3 regions of the Dendrosporobacter quercicolus genome follow, and region 2 is predicted to be linked to each of the others. Evidence: riboswitches for the same ligand, from Rfam matches in the RefSeq annotation. Region 2 holds a riboswitch; each other region holds the start of a gene.
What was found. A riboswitch is a leader RNA that binds a small molecule or an ion and turns the genes downstream of it on or off. The one in region 2 is predicted to bind cyclic di-GMP.
Positions count from the first base shown of each region.

Region 1 (9,693 bases), on a different contig from region 2:
AACTGCGATATCAATGTCCTCAGTCATTTTTTTAATGATTTCCCCGATATGCTGCGTTGATGCGGCGCTTTGTTCCGCCAGCTTCCGGACTTCCTCAGCTACTACGGCAAAGCCTCTGCCGGCTTCACCCGCGCGAGCAGCTTCAATGGCGGCATTTAACGCTAACAGGTTGGTTTGCCCCGCCAGATTCTGGATTACAGTCACAATCTCGCGGATATCTTCCGAACCTTTGGCCAACGAATTGGCAACTTCCGTAATACTGTTCATTGAAACGGAAACAGTTTCATTTTGCGTAACAATCCGGGTCAGCAAATCCATCCCCTGGGCGGCCTCTTCCACCGCGTTTTGCGTATTGGCATTTACCTCTGCGGCATTGGCGTTCATTTCCTCCGTACTTGCCGAAAGCTGCTGGATGGTTGCCGACATCTCAGTAATATTATTGGTATTTTGCGCTGAACCGCTCGAAACCTCGGCCACCGTATTGGATACAACTTCCGCTGCCCTTAGCTGTTCTTCCACTGTTGCGCTCAACTCCTGGCTGGCTGCAGCCAGCGACTCGGAGTTTTGCCGGATATGACCTACCAGTGCGCGCAGGGCATTCTTCATTCCATCCATTGAAGCAGCCATATCGCTAATCTCATCATTCATTTTCACCTGATAGGAAGTTGCTGTCAAATCGAATTTACTGATTGCGTCCAGTTCATTTCCGACATGGTTTAAGCGTTTTGCCATCCACTTGCTATACCAAAAAGCTAAACCGCAAACAAATAAAATAATTACCGCGCTTAAAATTCCCACAAGACTTTGGGTTGCTTTCTGCTTTGCCAGCAGCTCGTCTGTAGATTGTTTTAAATAATCCTCCTCCAAAGCGAGAGTCTTATCAAACTGCCCGTCAAGCTGCTGCGATAGGCCTCTTCCCGTCTCAAGCAGTGCGTCAAAAGAAGGATCGTTTGCTTTTTTGGCATCCATAAGCTGACCCATTTTCAGACTATAATCCTCCAGCATTTGCTCTAACTTAACAGCTTCAGCTTTTACCGCGGGGTTTTCCACCCCGGCGACAAATATCTTTAACTGCTCAACGCTTTCTGCAAAACTCTTCCTGGACTCTTGTTCATAACTGGCAATTCCGTAGCCAAGAAAACCACGCAAATCGGCAATTCCGTTATTCATACCACCCTGAGCTTTGGTAATCAACAGCATGTTGGCTGATGTATGGGTGATTAAAGATTCATATGTATCACCGGCAGTTGTGTATTGATACGCTGTGTATCCCACTAAAATCAGCATAAAAGAAATTGAAACCAAAAACATTCCGCCCAATTGGGCAATAATAGGAAATCTCCGCATAAAATAAACCCCTTCCTTTGTTACAGATAGAAAAATATCAGCTCAAATTGTTGCATTATCTCCTCCCTTGAAAGAAACAGTTTTATACGTTTTTCCCCATATAGCAGCCTGGCAGGCATAGAATACATCCTTAGCCCCATAGCTTTGCGTCCTTAATTTTCATTAAGTTTGCCAATATTATCCAGAGAATATCCAGTTTAATCGTAATAATTCTCTATTACATATAGAAATCCTTTAATATGCATAAATGAATAATCAGCGCTTTGTTCAATAGCCACGGCAAACCAAGAGCTGATTATCGCAAAATTAAAATCCGGCGGGTCAGCCGCCAGCCGGTCGCAAATAAAAAAGCCACCCATTTTTCCAGAAAAATGAGTGGCGAAACTGAACATCAGGTCCAGAAAAATCCACCTGCCGCCTGCTTGTGCTGCAGCTTTTAGCAACGATTTTCCATTGAACCCATTATAGCCGAAACTGCGGGAACTGTAAAGCATTGCGGGGTACCCCACTGCCGACCCGCCTGCTGCTAAAGGCGGATCCGGTTAAAAATAAGCGCAGCCGTCGCCCTTGGTATAATTGTTGATCAAATCCAGAATTTCCTCGCGAAGTTTTAAAAATTCCGGTGTGTACCGGGAACGATTTGATTTTTCGCCAATCATGCTATGGGTAAAATCCGGCCGGAATTCCTTGATGATCCGCCCCGGCCGCTTTGACATGACCAGTACTCTGGTCCCTAATGACAGCGCCTCATCGACATCATGGGTGATAAATAAAATTGTGCATTGTGATTCTCGCCAGATGTTGCGCAGCAAGCTTTGCATTTGCTCGCGGGTGAGTGCATCTAATGCGCCAAATGGTTCATCCATCAACAAAACCCTTGGCTGATTGACCAGGGCTCTGGCAATCGCAACCCGCTGCTTCATTCCTCCTGATAATTGGTACACCTTGCTGGTGCGAAATTCCAGCAAGCCGACTTTTTTCAGATATTCCTCCGTCAGCTTTTGACTTTCCAGTTCAGGTAGCTTGCGCATTTTCAAGCCAAACTTTACGTTGGCTGCTACGTCCAGCCACGGGTATAAAGGAGGGTGCTGAAAAACAACGCCGCGCTGCCAGTCAGCCCCAGTGATGGCCTCCCCATCCATAACGGCAGCGCCATCTGTCGGCGCTATAAAGCCGGCGATAATTTTTAACAGGGTGCTTTTACCACAGCCGGAAGGCCCCAGCAGGCAGACAAATTCGCCTGCATCCAACGTTAAAGTAATGTTTTCCAATGCATCTACATCCTGATCCGAACGGTAAGTAAGTGAAACACCGGCTAAAGCTACGACTGCAGCAGCCGCTTCAGCCGAGCGTCGATATTCAGTTCTTCCCATACTTGGCGCCCCCCAGTCCGCCACTATTATTTCAGGGCGTCTTCAATATATTTAGCATTAACCGCTTCGTCAAATGCGCTTTGCTCCGGAACCTGATCAATTGCCTTTTGCTCAGCCAGAAAATCCGCAGTGGCTTTTAACACTTTTGCCAGCTCACCCTTACCTGGACTTGCGCCAAAATATTTGTCTGCAAGCTGGTCTTGCGCCGACACCCAGATCAATTCCCGGGTTTGTTTTAATGCTTCGCTGGTTTCAATTCCCAACCCCCTAGCGATGGCCCCGGCGGCTTCCTCCGGAGTACTTTTGTAAAGTTCATGCGCCTTTTGCTGTACCTTAATATATTTTATAACAATATCCGGATATTTTTGCGCAAATTCTTTGCTGACAACACCGACATCGGCCGTAACGATCCCTTGATCTGCAAGCTTTCCGCTGTCGGTAATGGCTTTTCCATCGGCAAACAGCTTGCCAAGAACGGGATTCCATACGTAAGCGGCGTCAATATCGCCTCTTTGCCAGGCGGCGAATATATCCGGCGGCTGCATGTCAAGAATTTTCACATCAGCAGCATTTATACCCGCTAATTTCAGAGCGCTTAACAGGCTATAATGGGCAGTGGAGCTAAATGGAACGGCCACCGTTTTTCCTTTTAAATCCTTGATGGAGTTGATATTTGCGCTGTTTTTCACCGCCAGGGATTCAGCCGCCCCAATAACGTCGTGAATCCAGAAAACCTCATATCCCAGGCCTTTGGCTATCCCGACAGCGGCAGGTGTACTTCCCATTAAGCCAATATCAATGCTTTTTGCAGCAAAAGCATTATTGATATCCCGGCCTGATTCAAACTTCTTAAAGACGACTTTTACTCCCAGTTCACTTTCATACCAGCCTTTCACTTTAGCCACAACCGCATCATTGGGGATGTCCTGGACAGCAATGGTTACAGCCTCCGGTTTTTGAACGGCAATACTTGCCTGAGGACCCTTGCCGCAGCCGGTCAGCTGCAGAGCCAATAAGGCAACCATCCCTCCGGTCAGGAACAGCTTCTTAAACTTGTTTCTCATCATAGCTCTTTCTCCTTTTCGCGTAAATTTACTCCTGGCCTTTCCAGGGTACAACCTTGCTTTCGATCCTCCGGATTACCTGGTCAAGAAAAACACCGGTAATGCCCATAATAAAAATACCGACAAAAATGACTTCACTTTTAAGGAATTTGCTGGCATCAAGCACCATCCAGCCGATACCGGTGACTGCAGCAACCATTTCCGCTGCGACCAAAGTGGTATAAGCAACCCCGAGGGCCGTCCTTAATCCGACAAAGATATCTGGTAAACAGGCCGGAAAAACAACATGAAAAAATACCTGTCTGCTGCTTGCTCCCAGCGTGTACGCTCCCCGGATGTAATCCGGCCTTATTTTTTTTACGCCGGACATACAGGCAATATAAACCGGGGCAAAGCCCGCTAAATATAGCAGCGCTATTTTGGATGCGTTGTCGATACCCATCCACAGCACCAGCAGGGTATAGTACGCCAACGGCGGCAATGGACGGTAAAACTCAATCAGCGGATCAAAAATGGCGCGTATTTTAGAATTATAACCACTGATTAACCCCAGCGGGATCGCCGTAATGAGGACCAGTAAAAATGAGCCAAGCAAACGGATCATGCTGTCGCCAAGATGTCTAAGCAGACTGTTTTCCTTATAACCGTTGTGGGCAATTTCCCAAAAACTGCGCAGCACTTTCTGCGGTGAAGGCACTACGACATCTGTAAACAGTTTTAGTTCAGTGACAATCAACCACAGCAATAAAAGCGAAATCATCGTGATGCAGGTCAGTAACCGTTCTGCAGTCACCTGCTTGCGAATGACCCGCCCAATCCCGTATTTTGTTTGATTGGCCTTAACGCTTTTGAATCTGGCAAGTTCAGTTTTACTCATGCCATGCCTCCTTCCCGGCTATTGCTCCATTGCCCGGCAGCCGCACTTAAAACTGCAGCTTTTCCAAAGCGCCGCGAAACGCTTTGACAATGCGGTCAATCCCTTCTTTATTGATTATTAACGGCGGCGCAGTATACAGTACATTGTTAAAGCCGGGCACACTGCGTACCATTCTGCCGATAATTACCCCCGCTGTCTTGGCATCGGCGACTACCTGCGCTAAATGGCGTTCAGTCAAAGGCTGCTTAGATTTTTTATCGGTTACCAATTCAATACCGGCCAACAGCCCTGTTCCTCTTACCTCACCCACAACCGGGATTTCAGTTAATTCCCTGAGACCTTCCATTAAATACGCGCCCATTGCCGCGCTGTTTTCCGCCAGTTTTTCCTTCTCAATAATATTGATGTTTTCTACAGCCGCCGCCGAAGCAGCCGCACAGCCGCCAAACGTACTGATGTCCCGGAAATATCCGGTTTTGTCTTCTTCATCCACCAGGAACTGGGCAAAGATTTTATTGCGGGCAACGGTTGCCGCAATAGGCATATAGCCGCTGGCCAGGCCTTTGGCCAGCGTAATCATATCAGGTTCAGCCTGATAATGCTGAAAGCCAAACATCTTGCCTGTTCGGCCGAAGCCGTTTACCACTTCATCCATAATCAGCAATACATCATATTTCCTGCATATATTCTGGAGCACCTGATAGTACTCGGCAACCGGGGGAATAATTCCGCCTCCGGCCGTCACCGGTTCGACAATAACCGCCGCAACACCGTCTTCTCCCCCCTCCTGCAGGATGACTGCTTCCAGGGCCCGGGCGCATTCCAGGTTACAGCCCGGATAGCTCCGGCCAAACTGACAGCGGTAACATAAGGCATGCGGAAATTCAGCAAAGCCTTCGGGCAGCGGACCGAATTTTATCTTTCGCTCCTGTTGCCCGCTGCTGGCCAAAGCGGCTAAAGTGGTCCCATGGTAATCGCGGTTGCGGTAAATGATCTTATACTTATCGCTCCGGTATTTTTCCCGGAAATATTGCCTGGCAATTTTAAATGATTTCTCGTTCGCTTCCGAACCACTGTTCGAAATATATACTTTCGGTAAATCAGGCAGTAAAGAAGCAAGTTTCTGCGCCAGTAAAATGTACGGCGGCGTGGCCGTCGATCCGGCGTAATAAGGAAGCCGCCGTAATTGTTCGCTGATCGCACGAACAATGGATTCCCTGCCATAACCCACATTTACCGCCCAAACCCCGCCGGACAAACCGTCAATATACTCCCTGCCGTCAATGTCCTTAATGATAAACCCGTCTCCTTCAACCATAATCGGCGGTTCCCGGGTTTCAAACAACCGGTGGTTGGTCATGTGAAGCCATAAATGTTTTCGTTGCAGCTCCGCTAGTTTACCGGCATCCAGCCGGCCATTGAAATAATCAGGCATCAAAACCCCTCCTGTCCAAATCGGCAACACTGGCGGTTAATTTTTGCGATTGGTCCAGCATTAAATTGTCTGAAAGCAGGTTGAGCAATCCATTTATTATAACATCATGATGTACGGACAATTAACCTTGAGCATAAAAGAAATAAATGCTGTATTTCCCTCTATGCAAAATAAAAAGACTAAGAATTACATCTGTAAAAAGATGTTAATCTTAGCCTTCAGATTTTCTGATCAGCCTGCCAGTGGATTGACCTTATTTATTTTATACCATACCCAACAGCCTACTGTCAACAGCTGTAAACAATAAAAAGCATTGTCCGGACATTCGCATAAATGATATAATTACATTCTAAAATCAGCATGCTCAGAATCACGATAAGTTTTAGCCAGGAAAGGGGTGCTTTGCGGTGTTAGATAAGAAAAATTCCATTCCCTTGCATTTGCAAGTCCGAAATATTATGCGCAACGAAATATTAAAAGGCACTTATACTGATAAGATCCCGCCGGAATACGAGCTTATGGAAAAATTCACCGTAAGCCGGGCTACCATCCGCCGGGCCATCCGGAGTTTAATTGAAGAAGGCGTCCTTGAGCCGCGGCAGGGACTGGGGACGTTCGTTGCCGTCAGGCCAATAGAAGAGTGGCTCGGAAATTTAAGCACATTCTTTGACATCGTCGGCGAGATGGGAATGAATCCCAATATTCAGGTTCTTAACCAGGGGGTCGTTACCGCCCCGCAAGATGCAGCCAAAATCTTCAAAACAAAAGAAGTATACGAAACAAATAGAATCCGTCTGGCAAACGATATTCCCATAGTATTAGAGAAACAATATTACCCGTTAGAAGTCGGGCGCAAATTAGCCGAGTTTGATTTGAATAATGTTTCAACCTACGACGTATTGGAAGCCAGTCTTGGCGTAAACTTATGGGAAGCAAAGCAATCCATTTCAGCCATTATACCCACCGCAATGGAAAAAAAGCTGTTGGGATTAACTGCCGGGCCCTGTTGCGCCCTGTTGTCCAAGCGCTTGGTTACAGACCCGGCCGGCAACCCATTGGAGTATGAAAAAAGCATTTACCGGGGCGATATGTATGCCTTCCGCATCAATTTAACCCGCCGGCGAAAACTGTAAGTAAGCAGCAAGACAGCAGCAGCCGGTAGCTTTGGGGTCAGCGAACTTCGCTAAGGCCAAAAATCCTCCGCCCCGCAGCTTCAACGCCATGGATATGCCGGCAGCCGGATTTTTAATTCGTTCATAACAATGCCAAAACTTCTGCAGGCCGCCGGACAATTGTCTTAGCGCCATTTTCCAGCAACTCCGCCTCAGTCCGAAAGCCCCAGGCAGCGCCGATTGCATACATACCGGCCGCGGCAGCGGTCTGCATATCAACGCCGGTATCGCCAAGATAGAGATAATCAGCCGGAGCAATACCGGACAGCCTTGCTATTTCCAGCGCCGAAACCGGATCCGGCTTTTTGGGCACTCCCGCTCTTGCGCCGTAAACAAAGCGGAACCGGGCTGCATCAAAATAGTGATCGATGATCAGTTTGGTAAAAGCATCGGCTTTATTCGAAAGAACGGACAGGCTTAAGCCTTTGGCCTCTATTGCCGCCAGCATTTCATTGATGCCGGCGTACGGCTTTGTCGTTTCATTCCACCGGCGGCCGTATTCGGCATGCAGCTCTTTCAGGCAGATTCGGGCCAGCTCGCCCTCGGCGTGCTCAGGCGTAAGCGCTCTTTTGACCAGCATTTCCATGCCATTGCCGACAAAGTACTTGTATTTCCCCGCTTCGTGTTCAGCCAAACCGTGTTTGCTGAGCACAGCGTTCATGCAGTTGGCCAAATCTGCCAGTGTATCTAATAAGGTCCCGTCTAAATCAAAGATAATTCCGCTATATTTCACAACTACCCCTCCCAATATAATCAATATGTACACCCTTTTTCCGGATTGGCCAGGGAATGGCGCTGCTTAGTCAGCCGTAGCAAAACAGGTGTTGACATACCGCTGCAATAAAAGCGTCAGTGTTCCCCGATACAGGACATGGAGGCCGTGCATAGCCCGGGACAGCGCGACATACAACAGCCGCCTGTTAAGTGGATCTGCAGTATATTCCGCGGCATTCCAAAGAATGACACTGTCAAATTCCAATCCCTTGGCCAGTGAAACCGGCAGCACCGATATTCCGCCCCGATAGCTTGCCGCCTGCCCGGACACCAGATGAAACGGCTGAACAATACCAGCCTCCACTGCCGCCGGTAAAAGGCGTTCATGCAAATCAGCCGCAGCTTCTTCATGTTTGACAATAATACCGATTGATTTCGCTCCCTGGGCTAAAAAAACCGCAAGCTTGCTGATCACCCGGCAAATGCCGTCCGCCTGTGACGACATTTTTTCCAGCGTCGGCTTCCGGCCGATTTCATAAACGGGAATGGCCCGGGTGCTGCCTTGCGGCATAACGCAATTAAACACATCAACAATTTCCCTGGCCGAACGATAGCTGTGGAGAATTTCCCGATATACCGTCCGGGCATCGGCGAACACCTCTTTTAAGAGAACATTCCAGCTGCTGATACTGCGGTAGGAATGAATGCCCTGGGACAGATCGCCCATGATGGTAAAGGAACCATTGTCAGATAACTTCTTTAATACCGCAAATTCCAAGGCATTCAGGTCCTGCGCTTCGTCGACAACAATATGCTCATATCTGGGCACATGCGCCCAGCCATCGAGTAAATAAGACAGGTAGGCCAGCGGGGCCAGGTCTTCCCGCTCAACCTGCCGGGCGTCCAAAACAGCCAATGTATGCCGGCGGATAGCGTCTAAATCATAGCGCTTATCGCGAACGCTTTTAAACACAGCCTTAGCGGCAAAAATTTCACGGTAGGCCTCCAGCAAGTCCAGCGCGCCCCATCGCTTAAAGTATTTTTTAAGAAAACCGTCGGCTTCCTGGCGGCAGCGCTTCGCCTGACCGGCGGCGGCCTTGCCCTTGGCCTGAAGCGCTTCCAGCACTTCCACATGGTTTGTTACCCGGAAGGTAATGTACCGGATAAGGGTTCGCAAGCGCTCATTATAGGGCATGTTTCGATCTTCCATAAATTTATCCAGCTGCTCCCTGGCCGTAATGGCAACCTGACCATCAAACAAAGAAATGTCTGACAGCTTAAGACAAAACTTTTGAACTTTCTGTTCCAGATAAGCATAAAGCACCTGCAAAAAATCAAGCGATCCCTTCAATTGGCTAATATCCTCCAGTAAACCAATGCCGGCCTTATCCTTACCCGCCAAAATCAGTTCAAGCTGCTGCGCCTCAGCCAGCTTAAGTTCCCGGCGCGTGATCGCCGCCGCTAAATCATCCCAAACCATTTGACGGATATCGCCGGCATCAATTTCCGGCAGCAACTCTGAAATATAATCCAGAAAAATACGGTTAGGCGCTATGACAATCAGTTTATGCCTGTTGAGCTTTTCATTATACAAGAGGTAAGACAGGCGATGTAGGCCAATGGTGCTTTTTCCGGAACCGGCCACGCCTTGAATGACGGTTACCTGATTGAGCGGTTCGCGAATAATTTTGTTCTGTTCGGCCTGGATTGA
Region 1 covers NZ_FNHB01000012.1:1,132-10,824, forward strand. The annotation lists gene BLR06_RS16520 (methyl-accepting chemotaxis protein) at 1-1,347, opposite strand, end outside; cyclic di-GMP riboswitch class I at 1,447-1,530, opposite strand; gene BLR06_RS16525 (hypothetical protein) at 1,545-1,841, opposite strand; gene BLR06_RS16530 (ABC transporter ATP-binding protein) at 1,890-2,720, opposite strand; gene BLR06_RS16535 (taurine ABC transporter substrate-binding protein) at 2,747-3,787, opposite strand; gene BLR06_RS16540 (ABC transporter permease) at 3,813-4,661, opposite strand; gene BLR06_RS16545 (aminotransferase family protein) at 4,708-6,096, opposite strand; gene BLR06_RS20290 (GntR family transcriptional regulator) at 6,504-7,229, shown strand; gene BLR06_RS16555 (HAD family hydrolase) at 7,351-8,001, opposite strand; gene BLR06_RS16560 (HelD family protein) at 8,068-9,693, opposite strand, start outside.
Region 1: linked by a shared signal. The riboswitch ahead of BLR06_RS16520 (methyl-accepting chemotaxis protein) and the one ahead of cpaB (Flp pilus assembly protein CpaB) in region 2 are both predicted to bind cyclic di-GMP.

Region 2 (9,693 bases):
CGGCATATACTTTGGCGACCATTGTGAAGCCACCGTGATTGACGGTGTTGAAAAAGCCTGGGATATTGAGGTTTACAGCGTTCCTGAGGTGTCCAGAATTGTGGCGCTGGCTTGTCAGGCCGCAACACTGCGCCGGGGCCGGGTGGTATCTGTTGACAAGGCCAACGTGCTGGCATCCTCAAGGCTGTGGCGGCGTACGGCTGAGCAGGCGGCGGAAAAATATGCCGGTGTGACGCTGAGTCACATGTATGTGGACAATTGTGCAATGCAGCTGGCGTTAGCGCCGAAAAACTTTGATGTTATTGTGACCAGCAACCTGTTTGGCGACATCTTAAGTGATGAAGCCGCCGTTTTAGGCGGGTCAATTGGCATGATGCCGTCAGCCAGCCTGGGGGAAGGGCCCGGTTTGTACGAGCCTATTCATGGTTCCGCTCCGGATATCGCCGGCAAAGGCATTGCCAATCCGGTCGGAGCAATTCTGTCAGCGGCAATGCTGCTTAGACACTCGCTTACCGCAGAAACCGCGGCAGTAAGCATCGAGCGGGCGGTGGATAAGGTTCTGGCCGATGGCTACCGGACTGCCGATTTGTACCGTCCGGGATTAACGGAAGTGTCAACTGAGGACATGGCCCGGTTGATTGAACGGAATATTTAAACGTATCGTCGTATGACAGAAAGGAGGGCAGCCATGAAGATGACGGGAGCTAAGGCAGTGATCGAATGTCTGGTGGAGCAAGGTGTTGATACGATATTCGGCTATCCGGGCGGGATGATTCTGCCTCTCTATGATGCCTTATATGATGCGACAGGCCTGCGGCACATTCTTACTGTGCATGAGCAGGGAGCAGCCCATGCCGCCGACGGTTATGCCCGGGCCAGCGGCCGGGTCGGCGTATGTATAGCAACCTCCGGGCCGGGGGCGACAAATTTGGTTACCGGACTGGCGGCGGCGTTTATGGATTCGGTGCCGCTTGTGGCCATCACCGCTCAAGTACCGACAAATTTGCTGGGGCGTGATGCTTTTCAGGAAGTGGATATTACCGGCATTACCATGCCGATTACCAAACATAATTTACAAATTAAAGATATTCGCAAACTGCCGCAGCTGCTCCGGCAGGCCTTTAAAATTGCCGGCAGCGGCCGTCCCGGCCCAGTGCTGGTGGATATTCCGCGTGATGTATTGTGCGCCGAATTTAATTTTGACACCATCCCAGTGATGCCATTGCCTGACTGGAAGCTAACCCGCCGGGTTGAAAATCTTGTGAGGGAAGCGGCTGAAGCGATTGGCAAAGCCAGCCGGCCGGTCATTGTCGCCGGCGGCGGGGTTATTTCGGCCGGCGCCAGTCCTGAGCTGCTGGCCTTGGCCCAAAAACTCCGGCTGCCGGTGGTTAGTACACTGATGGGCTTGGGGGCTTTTCCGGCGGCAAGTGATCAATTCCTGGGTTTAACCGGCCTGCATGGCTGGCAGGCGGCAAATAATGCGGTACACGGCGCTGATGTGATCATTGCCGCCGGCAGTCGTTTTAGTGACCGGCTGACCGGTAACCGGGCTCAGTATTCGAGTGATAAAGTGGTCATCCACATTGATATTGATCCCGCGGAAATTGACAAAAATGTCTTAACCCATTTGGGTTTGGCCGGTGATATGAAAACAATTCTGACCCTGCTTGAGCAATATTGCCGGCCGGGGAATATTGCTGACTGGTGGAATACCATCGGCCAATGGCAGCGGCAATATACCTTTCGCTATGACGACAGCGCGTTAAACGCACCCTGGGTAATGCGGCAAATGGCCGAAAAAACCGCCGGACAGCCGGTCGCTTTCACCACCGATGTCGGTCAGCATCAAATGTGGGCGGCCCAGCATCTGAAAATTGAAACGCCCCGTTCCTGGATAACTTCCGGGGGCTTGGGGGCAATGGGCTTCGGTCTGCCTGCCGCGCTTGGCGCCCAGTTAGCGTTAGGTGACCGCCGGCGAATCGTTAATATTGTTGGCGACGGCGGCATAAAAATGACCGGGAATGAATTTTTCACAATAGCGGCCCAGTGTTTGCCGGTGATTACCGTCATTATCAATAACAGCGGGTTGGGCATGATCAGACAGCTGCAGCACGCCTTCTATGATCAACGCTACACTGCCTGCTGTTTGCCGCAGGAGGTTGATTTTTCCATGTATGCCAGGGCTTTTGGCATACACAGCGTCACCGTAAACCGGCCGGAAGAGTTTTGTCAGGCTTTTGACGCAGCCTGGTCATCCAGCCGGCCGGAGGTTATTGTCGTCAATGTCGCCGAAGATTTTGTCAGGCCTATGATTACCCCGGGGGCGGCCTTAAATGAGTTTGTCGATATGTAGGAAAATACGAATAAAACAAGAATAAAAACCACGCCGGACGGCGTGGTTTTATCATAAGGCCGGACATTAGGCAAGCTGGTATCCGGAATAAACAATATGCAGGGTTACGGAGCAGGAAAATCGTTTGCTGACGCATGGTATCGTTAAACGTTTTGCAGCTTACGGCTGCCCAAGGTATTGCGGTTAAACAGTTTATTGCAGTTTTTTATTAATATCAAAAATGGCGCGGCAATGACCAGACCAAACGTATACAAGGTAAATGCCACACCTAATACGGCAATGAATAGTCCGTAAACAACCCGGGTTAGCATTGACATAGCAACCACTCCTAATTAAGTAAATTAATTATTTGTTGTTACTTATATTATAGCGTTTTTGCCATTAATTTGGAAGTGTTTTAAATAAAATAAATTATTTAAATTATATTATTTAAATAATTATAGATATAAAAGAGACCGGGCAACGTTAGGCGAGCAGAGCAATCATAGCGCTGAAAGCAAAATAAGGGCCATACGCTATGGTGTCCCCGGGCTTTTTTCTTTTGCCCAACAGCAAGAAGGCGCTGATCAGGCCTGCGCTTAAACAGCCCAGCAGCACGGTGAGCAGCAGTTTTTCCGTGCCCAGCCATAAGCCGAGAACAGACAGCAGCTTGATATCGCCGCCGCCAAGTCCTCCTTTGGTGAGGACCGCGATAAGGAAAAAAATCAACCCTCCGGCGGCCGCAGCCAGGAGGCGGTTGACGAGCAGGGCCGGCAAAACAGGCGAAAAGCACAGGGCCAGGAACAGTAAGGGCAGGAGTACCTGATCCAGAATGATCTGCTGTTCAAAATCCATCACACTGATCAAGAGCATGAATGCGATAAAGACCCAGAAGCTTAAGAGCTGCGCCGCATCAATCGCCAGCTGCCCGCTCAGGGCGTACAGCGGGAAAATCAGGGCAAGCAGAATGAGCGGGCGCCGGGACTGCACGCACAGCAGCTTTTGCGGGGCTTCCAGAATGGCGACAGAGCGGTTCATTAAACCGGCGATTGTTGCCGCTAATATTTGACTTACAATGATTGTTAACGCTAAAAGCGTAAGGACCATACCAAAGAATGCCATTTGGTCAGGCATGGGGAGACCGCCTTTCAGGGTGAAGTTTGCCGCCGGGCGTTCCCTGGTGTCATTTCGTAAGGCCGGCGGAACAAAAACCGGGACAGCAAGAGTAAATGCCCGATTTGGGAATTTATTATGATTTTGTTAAAATTTCATGATTTTATTTAAGTAAGTATTGTAGATTTTATGATAATGCGTTAGTATTATTTTGTAAAGAAAATGAAATAATTGGCAAACTTATGCGAAAGCTAAGGACGCAAAGCCGTGGGTCTAAGGATAGAATGTCTATGACTGCCTGGTTGCATAAAAAACTGATTACAAATGTAATTTTGTATTCTTTTTATGCAGCCAGGCTTTTTTGCTTTTAACATAATGTAATTGTGGATGGGGTTGTCATGTTTTGCATTGGGAGGATTTATTTTGAGTTTGCCTCAAATTTCAAAAGGACTGGTAGGAAAATTAGAACAAATGGCGCCAAAGCGCCTTATTCTGCTGGCCTTTATGGTGAGTTTGCTGTTTACGCTGCTGCTGTATTTTTATCTGGCGAAACTGGAAAATGAGCAGCAGGAAAAGCCGCCGCTGACAGGCGTGGTTATTGCGGCTGTAGATATTCCGGAAAAAACGGTCATCAAGTCTGAAATGCTCAAAACGGTTCAACTGCCGCGGGAGCTTAGTCAGCCGGATACGGTAACCGATTTGTCCTCTGTGGTGGGGAAGACTGCGAGAATCAGTATTCTGCAGGGTGACCCCGTAACGGAAAAAAAACTGTTTGGCGATATCAGGCTGGCCGGTTTTACCGGCAGTATTCCGGCGGATAAGCGGGCCATGTCGATTGCGATAACGGACACGACGGCAATTTCCGGCTTTGCCCAACCCGGCGATTATGTGGATGTCATGCTGGTTACCGACAAGGCCTACCCCAATACCATTTCAGGGGAAATGATTCTGCAGAACATCCTTTTGCTGGCAATTAATAAAAGCAGTGCCGCCACAGCAGGGAGCAAGGACGGCAAGGCCGAGCAAATGGCTACCGCCACCCTGGCGGTTGACCCGGCGGCGGCAGTCCGGCTGGCTGTGGCGCAGTCACAGGGGATGGTATATCTTGTTCTTCGCCCCTTACAACCAAAAGAAAGTTTTGTATTGACCACCAAGCTGCTGGCGCAGTTCGGACAGGCTCCGGAAATGCCGCGCCCGGCGCAAGCGGATTCCGCTGCGCCGCCTGTCAGGCCTGCGCCGGAGCAGGAAGCGCCGGTCCAAAAACGTGCGGACGGCATTTTGGTCATCCGCGGCAGCTCAGCAAATATGGTAGAAGTGCGATAGGGGTAAAGTGCAATGAACAAAAACCAGATGATAGGCAAGAATTTATTTCTTTCGGCTTGTTTTATATTTGCGCTGTTTTATATGGGTGGGACGGCAACGGCGCAGGAGACCATTTCCCTGGATGTCAGCCGGTCTTTTTGTTTCAGCGCAGGTGAAGAAATTACGCGCGTCGCCGTTGCCGACCCGGAGCTTGCCGATGTCACGGTCATTTCCAAGCGGGAACTGCTTGTTCTCGCCAGGAAACCGGGAACAACAACGCTGTATGTCTGGACAAATGACGGCATGCGGCAGGAGTACGCGATAAACGTTACTAACCAAGATACGCAAACAGCGGCGGCAGTGAAAACCATGATTGGTTACGCAGGGATTATGGTAGAAAAAGTTGGCGATAAAATCCTGTTGGAGGGTTCGGTGCAGAACCAGTTGCAGAAGAACCGCGCGCAAAAGATTGCTGAAATGTACAGTGAAAAAGTCATTAATCTGCTGGAAATGACCAGGCCTGACCAGGTCCGGCTTGAAGCTAAAATTCTGGAGATATCTACCGACAAGGTGAAGAAGCTGGGTATCCAGTATGCGAATGCCTCTGATATTGATACTGAAAAGGGAATCGTGACCATCGGACCAACCGGCATTTTTGGTTTTGGTCAGACTTTTTCCAATTCCCGCGACTCGTCAAACGCCAAGACCGGCGGTTATGCGGATATTAATGCAACGCTGCAGGCGCTGGTCACCAGCGGTGACGCCAAGGTGCTGTCCCAGCCGAGTATGGTGACCATGAGCGGTGAAAAGGCCAATATTCTCATTGGCGGGGAAATGCCCATTCCCATGAGCAATTCCGAAGGGCAGCTTACCGTCGAATGGCGTGAATACGGGATTAAGCTGAACATTGAACCTGTCGTGGATACTGACCAAAGCATTACCAGCAAGGTAAGCGCGGAGGTGAGCACCCTCGACAGCTCCTCCGCCGCGGCGATCAATCTGAGCAGCGGGCTGTCGATTCCGGCGCTGCGGTCCCGGAAGGCTGAGACGGTCATTCAGTTGCCGTCAGGCAGTACAATGGCGATCGGCGGCCTGATTACCTCCGAGGAGGGCCGTCAGATTACCAAAGTTCCGTTTTTGGGAGATTTACCGATCATTGGTCAGTTTTTCCGCAGTACGGCAACAAGCAAGGAAAAGAAAGAAATTATTATTTTGGTGACGCCAACGCTTGTTGACGAAACAACACCGGCAGGCATGTCCGAAGAAATGGAAGCTTTGCTTGAGAGCCGGCAGCCGGAGGGAGCAAAAACGGAAACCAAGAACAACTAAAGTGCGGTGAAGCATAGTGGAAAAATCAGTCAGAAGCGGCATTGTCCTTACTATATTCAGTACAGCCTCTGCTGTCGGCAAAACGCTGCTGGGCGTCAATATGGCCGCCGAACTGGCGCGGAATGGGTATAAAGTCTGTGTAGTCGATCTTGATTTGCAATTCGGCGATGTCTGCAATTATCTCCAGATGTCGCCGTTAAAGACCATTTATGACGCCCAGTTGGCGGCGGAAAGAGCTGTTGATACCATGGGCAGCAGTGAATATATCATAAGGTATGAACGGGGCGGCGCGGCGTTTTCGGTGCTGGCCGCACCGCTGAGGCTGGAGGAGGCCTATAATATCCTGACGCCGGCTGTGACCGCTCTGCTTGGCAGATTGCGCCGGGAATATGACTATATTGTTTTGGATACCGCGGCGGCTTTCAGCGACTTGAATCTGGCGGTAATGGATCTCAGCACGATTATTACCTTTGTCGGCATCGTGGATTTTATTCCAACCATAAAAAATATGAAGGTCGGCTATGATACCATGCGCAGCATTGGCTATGACAAAAGCAAAATCCGGTTTATTCTCAACCGCAGCAATTCCAAGACCCATATTGAGCTGCAGGATGTGGAGCAGCTGCTGGAAGAACGTTTTTATCACGTATTGCCCAATGATTTTTCAACGGCGCTCAATTCCATTCACCAGGGCATTCCTCTGGTATTTGGCCGGGAGAAAAGTCCTTTAGGCCAAAGTCTGCAGGAATTGGTTGCCAAGTATACCAATCGCCTGCCGCAAGTAAACGACCAGGAAAACGCCTCTTTGTCATCCTGGATAAAGCGCCTGTTTACATAGCGGCGGAAAGGAAAAAACATGCAGGAATATCGTGTTCTTCTCATTGAGCAAAACCGGATCATGCTGGAACGCTTATCCAGTGTAATTCGAAACAGCAAAGATTTCCAGCTTGTTTCCCGGGCCATGAATCCGCGGGAAGCTTTGGGGCAGGGCGGCGTTTTTGTACCCAACCTGATCCTGCTGGATATTGATATGCCGGACAGCGCATTGTTTGTCCGTGAATTTGTCCGGGCATTTCCCCAGGCCGGTATTTTGTGCCTGAGCAGCCAGTGGAATGCCGAGGCTGCCAGTACAGCCGTAAAAGCGGGCGCCAAAGGCTATTTAATCAAGCCTTTTACCGGTGAGGAGCTTGTGGCGGCGGTGCATACCTTTGGCAGCAGCGGTATGGGCATGATCAGCGAGGTTATGACGTTCTTCAGCCCCAAGGGCAAGAGCGGCAAGACGACGCTGATTGCCAATCTGGCAATGGCGCTGGCGAAAAAAAGCGGGCAGAACGTGGCGATTATTGATGCTGACGTACAGTTTGGCGATATGGCGGTGTTCTTTAATCTGGAGCCGCCGAGTACAATCAGGGAAGCCGCCAGAGATATTAAATTTTTGTCGCCGATCTCACTCAATTCATATTTTATGCCGATTGCGGATCAGGTCAAAGTGCTTTGCGGTACCAAGCGGCCGGAATTTGCCGAAGATGTAAGTCCGAAGGCTTTGGTCGACCTGGTAAGTATGGCCCGCAGTTTATTCCGTTATATTTTAATTGACGTTCCCCCGGCCTTTAATCCGGTTTCGGTTGCGGCGGCCGAGGCGGCCGACAGCGTGTTCCTGGTTTCCATGGTCAGCAATGGCTATGAAGTCAAGCATATGCAGCGAGCACTGGAAATTTTTAAAGCCTGGCCGGATCATGCGGCCAGAGTAAAAACCATATTTACCAGGGTGGAGCCTTGCAATGAGCAGGAGCAGCGGCGGATGGAGACGCTGCTGGAGTATCCGGTATACGGCATTCTGCCCAATGAGTACCTGCTGGTTTCGGTTGCGGCCAACAATGGCCGGATGGCGGTTGATGTCAAACCGGAATCGCCGTTGGCGCGCAGTGTTGATTTACTGGCCGCAGGCATCTGCAGCCGGCAGTACAAGGCGGGATAGTTATGCTGATGATGGCTTTAGCCGGCGGGGTACTGATGTTTTTGCTTTTTTTAATTGTGATAACCTATTTCAGCGGGGAAAAAAGCGAAACAGCCCGGAAAGTCCGGCGTTACGCCGCCAGCTCCTCTGCCGGAGAGGACAAAGAAAAGCGCGCGGACTATCTTGAGCAATTCATGAAGCTTATCCGGTATCTGGGCCTTAGATTCCAAGGCGCGCCGCAGGTCAAAGCGCTGGAAATCAGAATGCAGCAGGCCGGCTTGCCGTTGCTGGGCGCGGAGTTTTTGGCGCTGGCCGGGGTTATTGTTATAGCCGCCGGGGTGTTCGGCCTGATGCTGACCCTCAGCGTGGAGTATGCTTTAGGCCTTGCCCTGCTGGCCGGGCTGGTCTGCTGGCTGTATCTGAATATCCGGATTGACCGGCGGCGGCAGGCGTTCAGCAATCAGCTTGGCGATGTGCTGATTATGATGTCCAACGCTATGCGGTCAGGCTTCAGCTTTATGCAGGCCATGGACCTGATCGCCAAGGAAATGAAACCACCCGTTTCGGTGGAGTTTATGAAAACCCTTGCCGAAATCCGCCTGGGCGGGGATACTGAGACTGCTTTTTTCAATATGGGAAGACGGTCGCAAAGCTCTGATCTGGATATGGTCATTACCGCGGTGCTCATCCAGCGCCAGGTCGGCGGAAACCTGGCTCAAATCCTGGATACCATTGCGGTGACCATCAATGAACGAATCAAGATGAAGCGGGAAATCAAGACCCTGACCGCGCAGGGGCGCCTGTCCGCCTGGGTGCTGGCTGCTTTGCCTTTTGCTGTGGCCGTCTTTGCCAGTATTATTAATCCGGGCTATCTGCAACCGTTTGTGGAGGAACCCCTTGGCCAGGTGTGTTTGGCTGGTGCGCTTGTTAGTCAGGCGGTGGGCTTTCTGGTTATCCGCCGGATTGTAAATATTGATGTTTAAAGCTTGCCGGGCAGGCTTTTACATAAATAGTCAAAAGGAGGATGAACTGATGTTAAAAGTATGGAAAAGGCTGAGGTTAGGCCGCTTAAACCAAAAAGGGCAAGGGATGGTGGAGTATGCGGTAGTTCTTGCTATTGTTGCAGCTATTGGCGTAACTTTAGTTAACGGCAATACTTCTCTGAGAGAAAGAGTAAGCAACCTGTATATTGACGTCACCAACGATTTGCAGACAATCAGGTCTAGACTCTAACAAGTACGAAGGAAAGTCTCTTACTATATAATTGAGAGGCTTTTCTTTCTTTAAAACATAAGGAGATTTCTGTATGGGTAATTATTTTGCGGACAGGCGCGGTCAGGCTTTGGTTGAATTTGCTATTATTCTGCCAATCTTCTTTCTGATGCTATATGCTTTGGCCTATTTAGGAATGTTTTTTCATGACTATCTCACACTGAATGAGCTGACCCGTGATATTGCCCGGAAGGAAGCGGTAGGGATTTCCTTTGACGATATAAAACAGAATTACCGGGAGCGAACATTTTTGACCAGTGTTTACAGCTTTAACCCGGATGATGTTACGGTGACGACAGAGGCGGAGGAGATTGGCGGGGGGCAGCAGGTTACCGTTACCCTGACGGCAACGGTTAACGTAGCGGAAAATAGTTTCTGGGGAGAAATG
Region 2 covers NZ_FNHB01000016.1:28,319-38,011, forward strand. The annotation lists gene leuB (3-isopropylmalate dehydrogenase) at 1-655, shown strand, start outside; gene ilvB (biosynthetic-type acetolactate synthase large subunit) at 695-2,353, shown strand; gene BLR06_RS19675 (hypothetical protein) at 2,497-2,670, opposite strand; gene BLR06_RS18235 (prepilin peptidase) at 2,819-3,466, opposite strand; cyclic di-GMP riboswitch class I at 3,669-3,755, shown strand; gene cpaB (Flp pilus assembly protein CpaB) at 3,869-4,768, shown strand; gene BLR06_RS18245 (type II and III secretion system protein family protein) at 4,781-6,076, shown strand; gene BLR06_RS18250 (CpaE/TadZ family protein) at 6,093-6,914, shown strand; gene BLR06_RS18255 (CpaE/TadZ family protein) at 6,933-8,054, shown strand; gene BLR06_RS18260 (type II secretion system F family protein) at 8,057-9,016, shown strand; gene BLR06_RS18265 (Flp family type IVb pilin) at 9,066-9,266, shown strand; gene BLR06_RS18270 (TadE/TadG family type IV pilus assembly protein) at 9,340-9,693, shown strand, end outside.

Region 3 (9,693 bases), on a different contig from region 2:
AACCAACAGCCGGAATAGCTGGTAGGCAACAATCATCGAAATATCGGCGTGAACCAACATTGCCGTAAGACCCATTTCCGCCATACCGCCCGGCGCAGTGCTTAAAAAACCGGTAATCAGTGTTGAAACGCCCAGATAAGCCAGCATATAACCAGCCAATAGCGATGCCAGCACGACAACAACTACGCCCAGCAATACCTGCGGCAGCAGAACCCGCCAGTTTTGCAGGCTGGCAATATTGGTAGAAGTGCCCATGTAAATGCCGGTAAAAACCTGGGCTACAATAATGGTCAATGCCGGCAAAGGCGGCGCTTCCCAGCCCGAGCTCACTGTCATCATGCCTGTCGCCAGGATAGGACCCAGCAAATAGGGGGTGGGAAGCTTAATCCGTCTGGCGACAAAGGCGCTGCCGACTGCAATCAGTCCAAACAACAGCATGGTCTGTTCGGCCTGCGGCAATCCGTTCCCTGCAACTGGCGATACCACCGCATGATTTAAGGCAATATCTCCGGCCAGACCATGGGTCGCCAAAAACGGTACACTGAACACAACGGTTAATAAGCGGGCAGTCTGCATGAAGGTCACCACCGTCACATCAGCGCCTTCAATTTCTTCAGCCAGCACCGGCATTTGCGAAAGTCCGCCAGGCACACTGCCAAGCAATCCGGTGGCCAGACTGACACCCGCTCTTTTATGGATAATATAGCCCATCAATAAACTGATCAACACCGTCAGCATGGTCACCAAAGCCATCAATGGCAGCTGGCCGGCAATTTGACGTCCAGTTTCCAGCGAAAAGGGGCGGCCAATCGCATATCCCAGCACAATCAAAGCTGCATTGCGCAATTCCACTGGCCAGTACAGCCTGTTTCCTGTTGTGGTTTTATAAACCGTTACTGCGGCTAACGGCCCCAGCATCCATGGCAGCGGCAGATGCAGAAAGTAAAACAATACCCCGCCTGGTACGGCAATTAAACAACTTTTTAATAATTCCGTCATCATTTCACCCAATCATGTTAGAAAGCTAATTTTCAATCTTCTCTATCGTACGCCTAAAAAAACAGTCAGTCAAGAGAACAAAGAAATTTATCCGTCAGCCGGTATCCCTGGCAGGCAGGGTCTTGTTCCTGCCTGCCAGCGGCAGTCCGCTGCAGGCCGCACGGTGTAAATTCGCCGAGAAAAGCGGCAATTAAATCAACAACAGCCCGCGTAGTCTGACCGTCTTTATCCAGAACCGGATTTAATTCAACAAACTCCGCCGAGGTAACAGCGCGGCTTTGTTCCAATAATTGTAAAGCTAAAATACTGTCCCGGTAACTGACGCCGCCGGCGGCCGGAGTCCCCACCCCCGGCATTGCCAGCGGATCAATCCCGTCAATGTCAAAGCTTAAGTGAATACCATCGCAGGCTGCCAAATGGGCCAGGGTCTGTTCAATAATTGCCGGCATTCCCCAACGGCCGACATCTTCGGCAGTATACAATTTGATTTGCTGCTCGTCAATGAAAGCCGCTTCACCGGGGTCGATATCGCGTACGCCGATGTACACAATATTTTCCGGCTTTATTCGCACTCCTGCACCGCCAATACTGAGCAGTTCGGCATGACCAGAGCCCATCGCAACGGCCAGAGGCATACCGTGGATATTGCCGCTGGGCGTAGTTGCCGGCGTATTAATATCCGCATGCGCATCATACCAGATAATGCCAAGATTATCATAATGCCCGATCAGCCCGGCCAGTGTACCAATGGCAATACTGTGGTCCCCGCCTAAAACAAGGGGAAACCGGTCACTGGCAACAATGCGGTCAACACAGCGGGCAATTTCATTGCTGGCGGCAATGATTGGCTGCAGGTTTTTCACTTGCTGCTCGCCGGCCTCGCACTGGCCGGCGACGGCGATAGGAATATCACCTAAATCAATGATATCCTGATTGAACGCCGTCAAGCGCTTCTGCAATCCGGCCGCCCGTAAAGCCGCAGGCGCTAAATTGGCTCCGTAACAGGCTTGCCCCAGCCACATGGGCGCTCCGACAATTGATATCGCTTTATTCATACCAATTCACACCTTTAAAAAATTACATTAACAAATAAATATTCTAACCCGTTTGTCCACTCCAGGCAACATTTTTCTAGAAAAAAACAATGGGAATACACACCAGTTGCGGCGGCTTCCCATTGTTTTCGAATTTCGTATTCCTCAGACAGTAAATTTGTCGATGGCGGTTTGCAGCTGTTGCGCCATATTGGCCAAGCTCTGACTGGAAGCCGCAATTTCCTGCATTGCCGCCGATTGTTCTTCGGTTGCCGCCGACATGGTCTGTGTCTGGGCAGCCGCATCCTTGCTGATTTTATCAATGTCACGGACTGAATCAACAATTTTTTCGCTGCCGTCAGCTATTTGCTGGATAGCGGTTGAAATATCATTGGCCTGCCCCGATACCTGATCAATCAGCAAAACAATATCAGTAAACGTTTTGCCGGCTACAGCGACTGCATCGGTCCCGGCTTTTACTTCCCTGGTACCGCTGCTCATCACTGAAACAGCCCGCTCGGTATCACTTTGGATCTCATTGATTAAGCCGGCAATTTGCTTAGCCGCCTCCTGCGACTGCTCGGCAAGCTTTCTTACCTCCTCTGCTACTACCGCAAACCCGCGCCCTTGTTCGCCGGCTCTGGCCGCTTCAATGGCTGCATTTAAAGCTAAGAGGTTGGTTTGCCCGGCAATGCCGGAAATGGTATCCACAATCTGGCCGATTTCATTTGACCTTTCGCCCAGCTTTGCCACAACATCGGCTGAACTGATTACCGTCTTGGCGATATTATCCATCTGAGCCACTGCCGAATTTACCGCCGTTTCACCAGTACGGGCCGCACCGGCGGCCTTGCCGGATGCTTCGGCCACTACACCGGCATTGGCTGCAACCTGAAAAATACCTTCTGACATCGCTTCAACAACGGTAGTTGACTGATTGACGGCATTTACCTGTAATTCAGCCCCGCGTGAAACCTCGGCTATGGTACCGGCAACCTGATTGGTTGCCTGGGCAGACTCACCGGCGCTGGCGGTAAGCTGCTGCGATGCAGTCGCTACCTGCTCACTGAGAAGCCTGACATTGCCGACAAGTCCGTTTAAATTGCGGATAGTGTCATTTAAAGCTTTCCCCATCATGCCAATTTCATCACTGGACATGATTTTAACTTCCTGGGTTAAGTCACCGCTGGCAACCAAATTCAAGGTATCCACCGTATTGTTTAATCGCCGGGCGATCATCTTCGCCAGCAGCCAGCTGGCGGCTGCCGAAATTGCCACCGCTGCAATTGTCAGCACAATAATCAGATTCTTGGCGGTGCTCGCATTGGCTTCTCCGGCCTTATTGGCGTCATCGCTGGTTTTGGCATTAAAATCAGCCAGTTCTTTAAGAATTGCATTTACCTTAATCAAATGCTTGCTGGCATTTTGCGAAAAATACCCATAGGCCTCTTGTTTTTGACCAGCCTGAGCCATAGCCAGCGCTTTTTCCCGCTCCACCCGGTACAGCCCGATTTCCTCATCTAACTCAGTAATCTTTTGTTCTTCAAAAGCCGTTAGCCTGGCATTCTTATAATCAGTCATTGTTTGATTGGTCTCAGCAGCCAGCGTCTTAATTTCAACCAGCGTCTTTTGCTCCGCGGCCTTATCAGGGTTACCCAGAATGATTTCCAGAATCATGCCATGAACAGCACTAAAATTGTGCCGTGTTTCATTAAGTCTTTTCACCGGCAGCAAACGGTCATGGTACATTCCTGACATTTCATGACTGATTTGATTGGTATAATAGTAACCAATGCCGCCCATAATCAGGAGAAATAATGCCGATATCATTACTGCAACCATTATTTTTGTTAATACTTTTAAATTATTGAACCATTGCAATTCTTTGCACTCTCCTTCGTCACCCTTATGCAAGCAAATACCCTAAAATACCTCTTGCCGGCAGCCGGGCAACAAAAAACCAGACATAAAGTCTGGTTTTACACTTATGTCAAGCGGCAGCCTGGCAATCATTAATAAATATTGTTAGACCCATGGCTTTGCGTCCTTATCTTTCGATAAGTTTGCCTATAAAGTTGAATTAAAATTGGGTACTGCTTGTTTTTACATTATACCCATTCTCAATTGCAAAAGCAACAATAAATTACAAATTCCGATACAAATTTCCTTTTTTTCAAATTCCCGGTAATCAGACATTTTCTCCAATACACCCGCCCGATTGCCGTCCCGACTGCATTGCATATTTAGCTAATTTAGCTTATAGTTATAAATAAACTCAATTGGTTAGGAGACAATCAATGACCCCTAAAGCTGAATTATTCGAACTAATAGAAAAACTGCCTGAGGACAAAATTCCTCAGGCGATTGAGACAATCAACGCCCTGCTTGGTCTGCAGCCGCCCAATAACAGCCAACCGACGGCAACAGCAGATCCCGAACGGCCGCTCAACGAGCTGTTAACCGCAATCATTGGTTCTGTAACCAATTCTTTTTACGACCTGTCAGTTGAAAATGAACGAGCCGGAGCAAAAATCATTGCCAAACGCCTCGGTTTCTCCCGGACCAGAATACTGGAAGCCTGGGATGTCTATAAAAAGAGCCGCCAAATTGACGTACATAAACAGTAAACGCCAGGGATGACACTTTACCTGCACCTGCAGGCAAAGTGTCATCCCTTAATGAATCATTTTTGACCAATCGCTTTTTGCAGTTTAGCCTGATTAATATTATAATCATATAGCGCCTCGGTATAGTTTGTTCCAGCCTGGGTCAGCGCCAGCTGCGCATCAATAACATCAAGATTGGTGCCCGCACCGGCGTAATATTTCGTCTGGGCAATCTTTAAATCTTCAGTCGCCTTATCCACGGCGACCTGAGTAGCGCCAATCCTCTTTTCAGCCTCTTTCATGCTCAGATACGCCTGACGCACCTCCAGTTCAACGCTATTGCCGGTTTCTACAGACTGCTCCCGGGCCTTATTCAGGGAGCTCTCTGCCTGTTTAACTTTGGCGCCGGTAACGCCGGAATCAAAAATATTCCAGTTGGCCATCAAACTCAGCGACCAGTCATTTTCGTTACCGGGGAATTCAGTGCCGCTCCAGCCTTCGGCGGCGCTGAACGTCACCGTTGGCTTGCGGTTGCTGTTGGCGACCTTTATCCCTTTTTTCGCTGATTCAATACTCAGCTGCGATTGCTCAATCTCCGGACGATTTGCCACAGCCTGGGCAATGGCATCCGCCAGAACGATTTCGCTTTTCACATACCCCAGTTCATCCTTAAGCTTATTTTCAGTATCTAACGGCATCCCGATGGTATTATTCAGGGCCGCCATTGCCAGATCATAACTATTCTGGGCTTTCGTTAAATTTTGCCGGGCATTGACCAGCTCGACCTCTGATCTGAGAACATCGGACTTGGCTACCACACCGGCTTCAAACTGCGCCTGCACTTTATCCAAATGCTCAGCGAGATTATTTACCGTCTCCTGATTAACGGCTGCCAGGTTCAGGGCCTGCAGCACATCATAATAGGAGGTTGTTGCCGCTAACCTGAGCTGCTGCTCGGTTTTAGCTACATTGAGCTTTGCACTGTCGGCATTTAACTTGGCTTGATCAATCAACCCTTCATTACGTCCGCCTGAATAAAGCGTCCAGTTCAGCTTCAGCGAGGTACTAAAGCTATCGCCATCAGGCGCAGCTGAAGTGTCCGGTCCATGCGTCCCGCCGGTTCCGACCGATACTGACGGCCCCGTTCCGGCCTTAGCCTCGCTAAGGCCCCATTCAGCCTTTTCCTTGTCGCTTACCGCCATTTTAATTGACGGATTGTTTTTAAGCGCAGCCGCCACACTATCATCCAGAGAAAGCTCCTGCGGCGCTGCCATAACGCCGGCGCTGTGTAAAAACAGCACCCCGCCGCTTAACATAATGCTGAACGGCTTCTTCCATGAACTTTGCTTCATATTTCTCACCTTTCGACTGACCTCTGTGGCCATGATTTTATCATCAATTGCGCCACCTTGTTTAAGTTAACATAATAATTTTAATACTTTCTGACTGATCAGTCAATTGGTAAAAACTTAGCAATTGTAAAACATCAAAAAGAGCTTCCGGCCGATTCTTCGCGGAAGCTCTTTTTTTGTTGTTCACTGCATATTTCCCGGAAACTTGCAGCTATTCATATCGTAAAGCATCAATCGGATCAAGCAGAGCAGCCTTGCGGGCCGGATAAATGCCAAAAAACAAACCCACTCCGACTGAAAAACCAAAGGCGGCAACAATCGCAAATGATGAAATAACGGTTTGCCAGCCGGCAAAATGAGAAACCAGATAGGAGGCGCCGATGCCCAGGACAATTCCAATGCTGCCGCCTACAACACCGATGACAACGGCTTCAATTAAAAATTGCAGTAAAATATCCTGGTACTTGGCCCCCAGAGCTTTACGAATGCCAATTTCCCTGGTGCGTTCGGTAACTGACACCAGCATGATATTCATAATGCCAATTCCGCCTACCAGCAACGATATTGCAGCAATATTGCCAAGCAGCAGCGTTATGGTCTGGGTAGTTTCAGCAGCGGTATTCATGACGCTGACCATATTGCGAATCTGAAAATCATCTACTTTGTCGCCGGTAATTTTATGCCTGCTGCGCAGCACAGCGCTGAGATTCTCCTGCACCTGATCGATGATGTCGGTGCTTTCGGCCTGAATGCTGATCATATGAAGATAAGAAATACCCATCAGCCGTTCCTGAGCAGTAGTCAGCGGTACAATAATCGTATCGTCCTGATCCATGCCGCCGCCGCCCTCGCCTTTACTTTCCAGAATCCCAATTACCTTAAACGGGGCATTGTTAATTCTGATACTTTGGCCAATAGCGTTGGTGCTGCCGAATAAATTTTCCGCTACCGTCGGTCCGATGACCGCTACCCGGTTTCTGGTATCAACGTCCTGAGAAGTAATAAAACTACCGCTTTGGACAGCGGTATTGCGAACAGTCTGATATTCCGGGGTAGTCCCCTGAATCCGGGTTGTCCAGTTCTGGTTGCCGGCAATCACCTGGTATGAGCTGCTCACGCTTGGCGCAACCAGGCTTATCCCCGCAACCTCACGGGCAATGGCCTGGGAATCCTTGAGCGTCAGGGTAATATTCGAGCCGGCGGCCTGCCTGGCGCCTGAGGCCGAAGCGGCGCCGGGCGTAACCATGATCAGATTGCTGCCCAGGCTGGCAATCGAGGTTTCGACCTTATCCTGCACTCCCATACCGATGGAAATCATCGCAATGACTGCGCCAACCCCGATAATGATCCCCAGCATAGTCAGAATGGAGCGCAGTTTATTGGCAACCAACGCGTTTAAAGCAATAGCAACACTTTCACCAAACATATCATTACCCCTCTTTCCGCTCATCCCGCACAATCAAGCCGTCCCGGACATGAATGATCCGGCGGGCATGTTCGGCAATATCCGGCTCGTGGGTGACCAAAATAATCGTCCGTCCCAAAGAATTTAAATGATTAAATATCTCCATCACCTCGACGCCTGATTTGCTATCCAAGTTACCGGTTGGTTCATCAGCCATTATAATGGTTGGATCGTTCACCAGCGCTCTGGCAATTGCCACTCTTTGACGCTGGCCGCCCGACATTTCATTTGGCAAATGGCCCAGCCTCTGCTCAAGGCCAACCATCGCCAGCGCCTTTGCCGCCCGCTCATTTCGTTCGGCCTTGGCCACACCGGCGTATACCAGCGGCAAAGCTACATTTTGATGTGCGGTTATTCGCGGCAGCAAATTGAAATTTTGAAATACAAAACCGATCCTTTTATTTCTGGTTTCCGCCAGTTCATCATCACCCAAAGTCGCCACTTCCTGCCCGTCCAGAACGTAGGAGCCGCTGGTCGGCCGGTCGAGACAGCCCAGAATATTCATTAACGTTGATTTACCCGAGCCTGAAGGTCCCATAATTGCCGTAAATTCACCTTCGGCAATATGCAGAGTAACACCCGCCAAAGCGTGCACCGTGGTATCGCCCATTTGATAACTTTTGATAACACTGGTTAATTGAATTGTCAAATCACATTCCTCCTGTCAACGGATCCCTCCACGGCCCAGTCCGGGTATACGGATCGACTGTCCGGCGCTCTGGGCTTTGGCCGTCGTCAAAACCAGCTGATCTCCTTCATCAAGCCCAGCGGTGATTTCCACCCGGTCATCACTGACAATGCCGGTGCTGACCACAACGTTCTCCGTTTGTCCATCAGCTCTGAGCACCACCACATACTGCTGGTCTTTATTGGTTTTAAGGGCGGACAGCGGCGCAACCAATGTACTTTTGCTTTCACCGCTGTTGATTGAAACTCTGGCTGTCATCGTTGGCTTAAGTAAACCCTCCGGTGAATGAACATCAATAATTACATTATAATACACAACATTTTGATCAACAGTGGCCTTTTGCGATATGTTTGACACCACTCCGGTAAACGTCCGGCCGTTATAGGCATCCACCGAAAAAGTAGCCGTCTGGCCCACAGCCACCTTGCCGATATCCGTCTCGTCAACCTGCGTATCAATCTGCATCTTTGACATATCGGCAACGGTAAGAATAACCATTGGATTGGCTATCCCCGGAGCAACCGTCTGGCCGGCCGGAACAGGCTTGCCAATCACGACTCCGTCAATTGGCGACTTAATTACCGTATCGTCCAATTGCGACATTGCATCGTCGTAGTTGGCCTGCGCCACTTTATATTCCAGCCTGGCCGCATCCAGCTCCTGATCCGAAAGGGCGCCGATCTTGTTTAACGACTGGTTGCGGGTATAATTTGCCGCTGTATTCTCCAACCGTTCCCTGGCCTGAGACAGCTGGGCTTGCAGCCGTGTATCGTCAAGCAGCACCAAGACTTGACCGGCTTTTACCGGATCATTTTCCTTAACTTTCATTTCCGCAATCAAACCGGTTAATTTGGAGCTGATATCCACCATATTGACCGGCGTTATCGTACCGGTTGCCGACACAACTGAAAAAATATCGCTCCGTTCCACTTTTTCCACCTGAAGCGCAGTCTGGTCCGCTTTTTGAGATTCCTGAATCATTAGTCCTGCCCCTACTGCAATTGCCAGAATAATTCCTGTCACCAGCCACTTCTTATATTGCAAAACCTTCAGCCAGATTCCCCGCATGAGACACCTCCATTATGATATAAATTTCTAGATGTTACTACTTCGACAAATTTTCGATAATTCCCACATGAAAATTGTAAAATCAATTCATTTTTTGGGTAGCTGGTGACAGATAATGTGATTATAGTCAATGTCCTTTTGAATTTTCTTAGAAAGTGCCATTATATTGCAAAAAAAAAAAATAGCAGCTTCACGCTGTAAATTTCAATAAATTTTTCTTTTTTACAAAAAATTTGACCTTTTGACTTTTAGAATCAGGGATTATATAATATAGCCAGAAAGAGTAAACCAGCCGCGGCTGGCGCTCAAAAAAGCATATGCGAGGAGGGTTTGACTATGTTTGATTTAATTCCATTTGGCAAAGACAAGGGTTTGGCAAGGCGGGATAATGTATTCAACCAGTTAGTCGACAACTTCTTCAATGAAGATTTCTTTGCGCCGTTTACGGCGATCGGCAATGCCTTTCGCGTTGATCTGAAGG
Region 3 covers NZ_FNHB01000018.1:2,027-11,719, forward strand. The annotation lists gene BLR06_RS18630 (AbrB family transcriptional regulator) at 1-1,002, opposite strand, end outside; gene rocF (arginase) at 1,065-2,054, opposite strand; gene BLR06_RS18640 (methyl-accepting chemotaxis protein) at 2,199-3,914, opposite strand; cyclic di-GMP riboswitch class I at 4,027-4,111, opposite strand; gene BLR06_RS18645 (hypothetical protein) at 4,331-4,660, shown strand; gene BLR06_RS18650 (TolC family protein) at 4,717-5,991, opposite strand; gene BLR06_RS18655 (ABC transporter permease) at 6,203-7,417, opposite strand; gene BLR06_RS18660 (ABC transporter ATP-binding protein) at 7,422-8,066, opposite strand; gene BLR06_RS18665 (efflux RND transporter periplasmic adaptor subunit) at 8,121-9,212, opposite strand; gene hsp18 (heat shock protein Hsp18) at 9,549-9,693, shown strand, end outside.
Region 3: linked by a shared signal. The riboswitch ahead of BLR06_RS18640 (methyl-accepting chemotaxis protein) and the one ahead of cpaB (Flp pilus assembly protein CpaB) in region 2 are both predicted to bind cyclic di-GMP.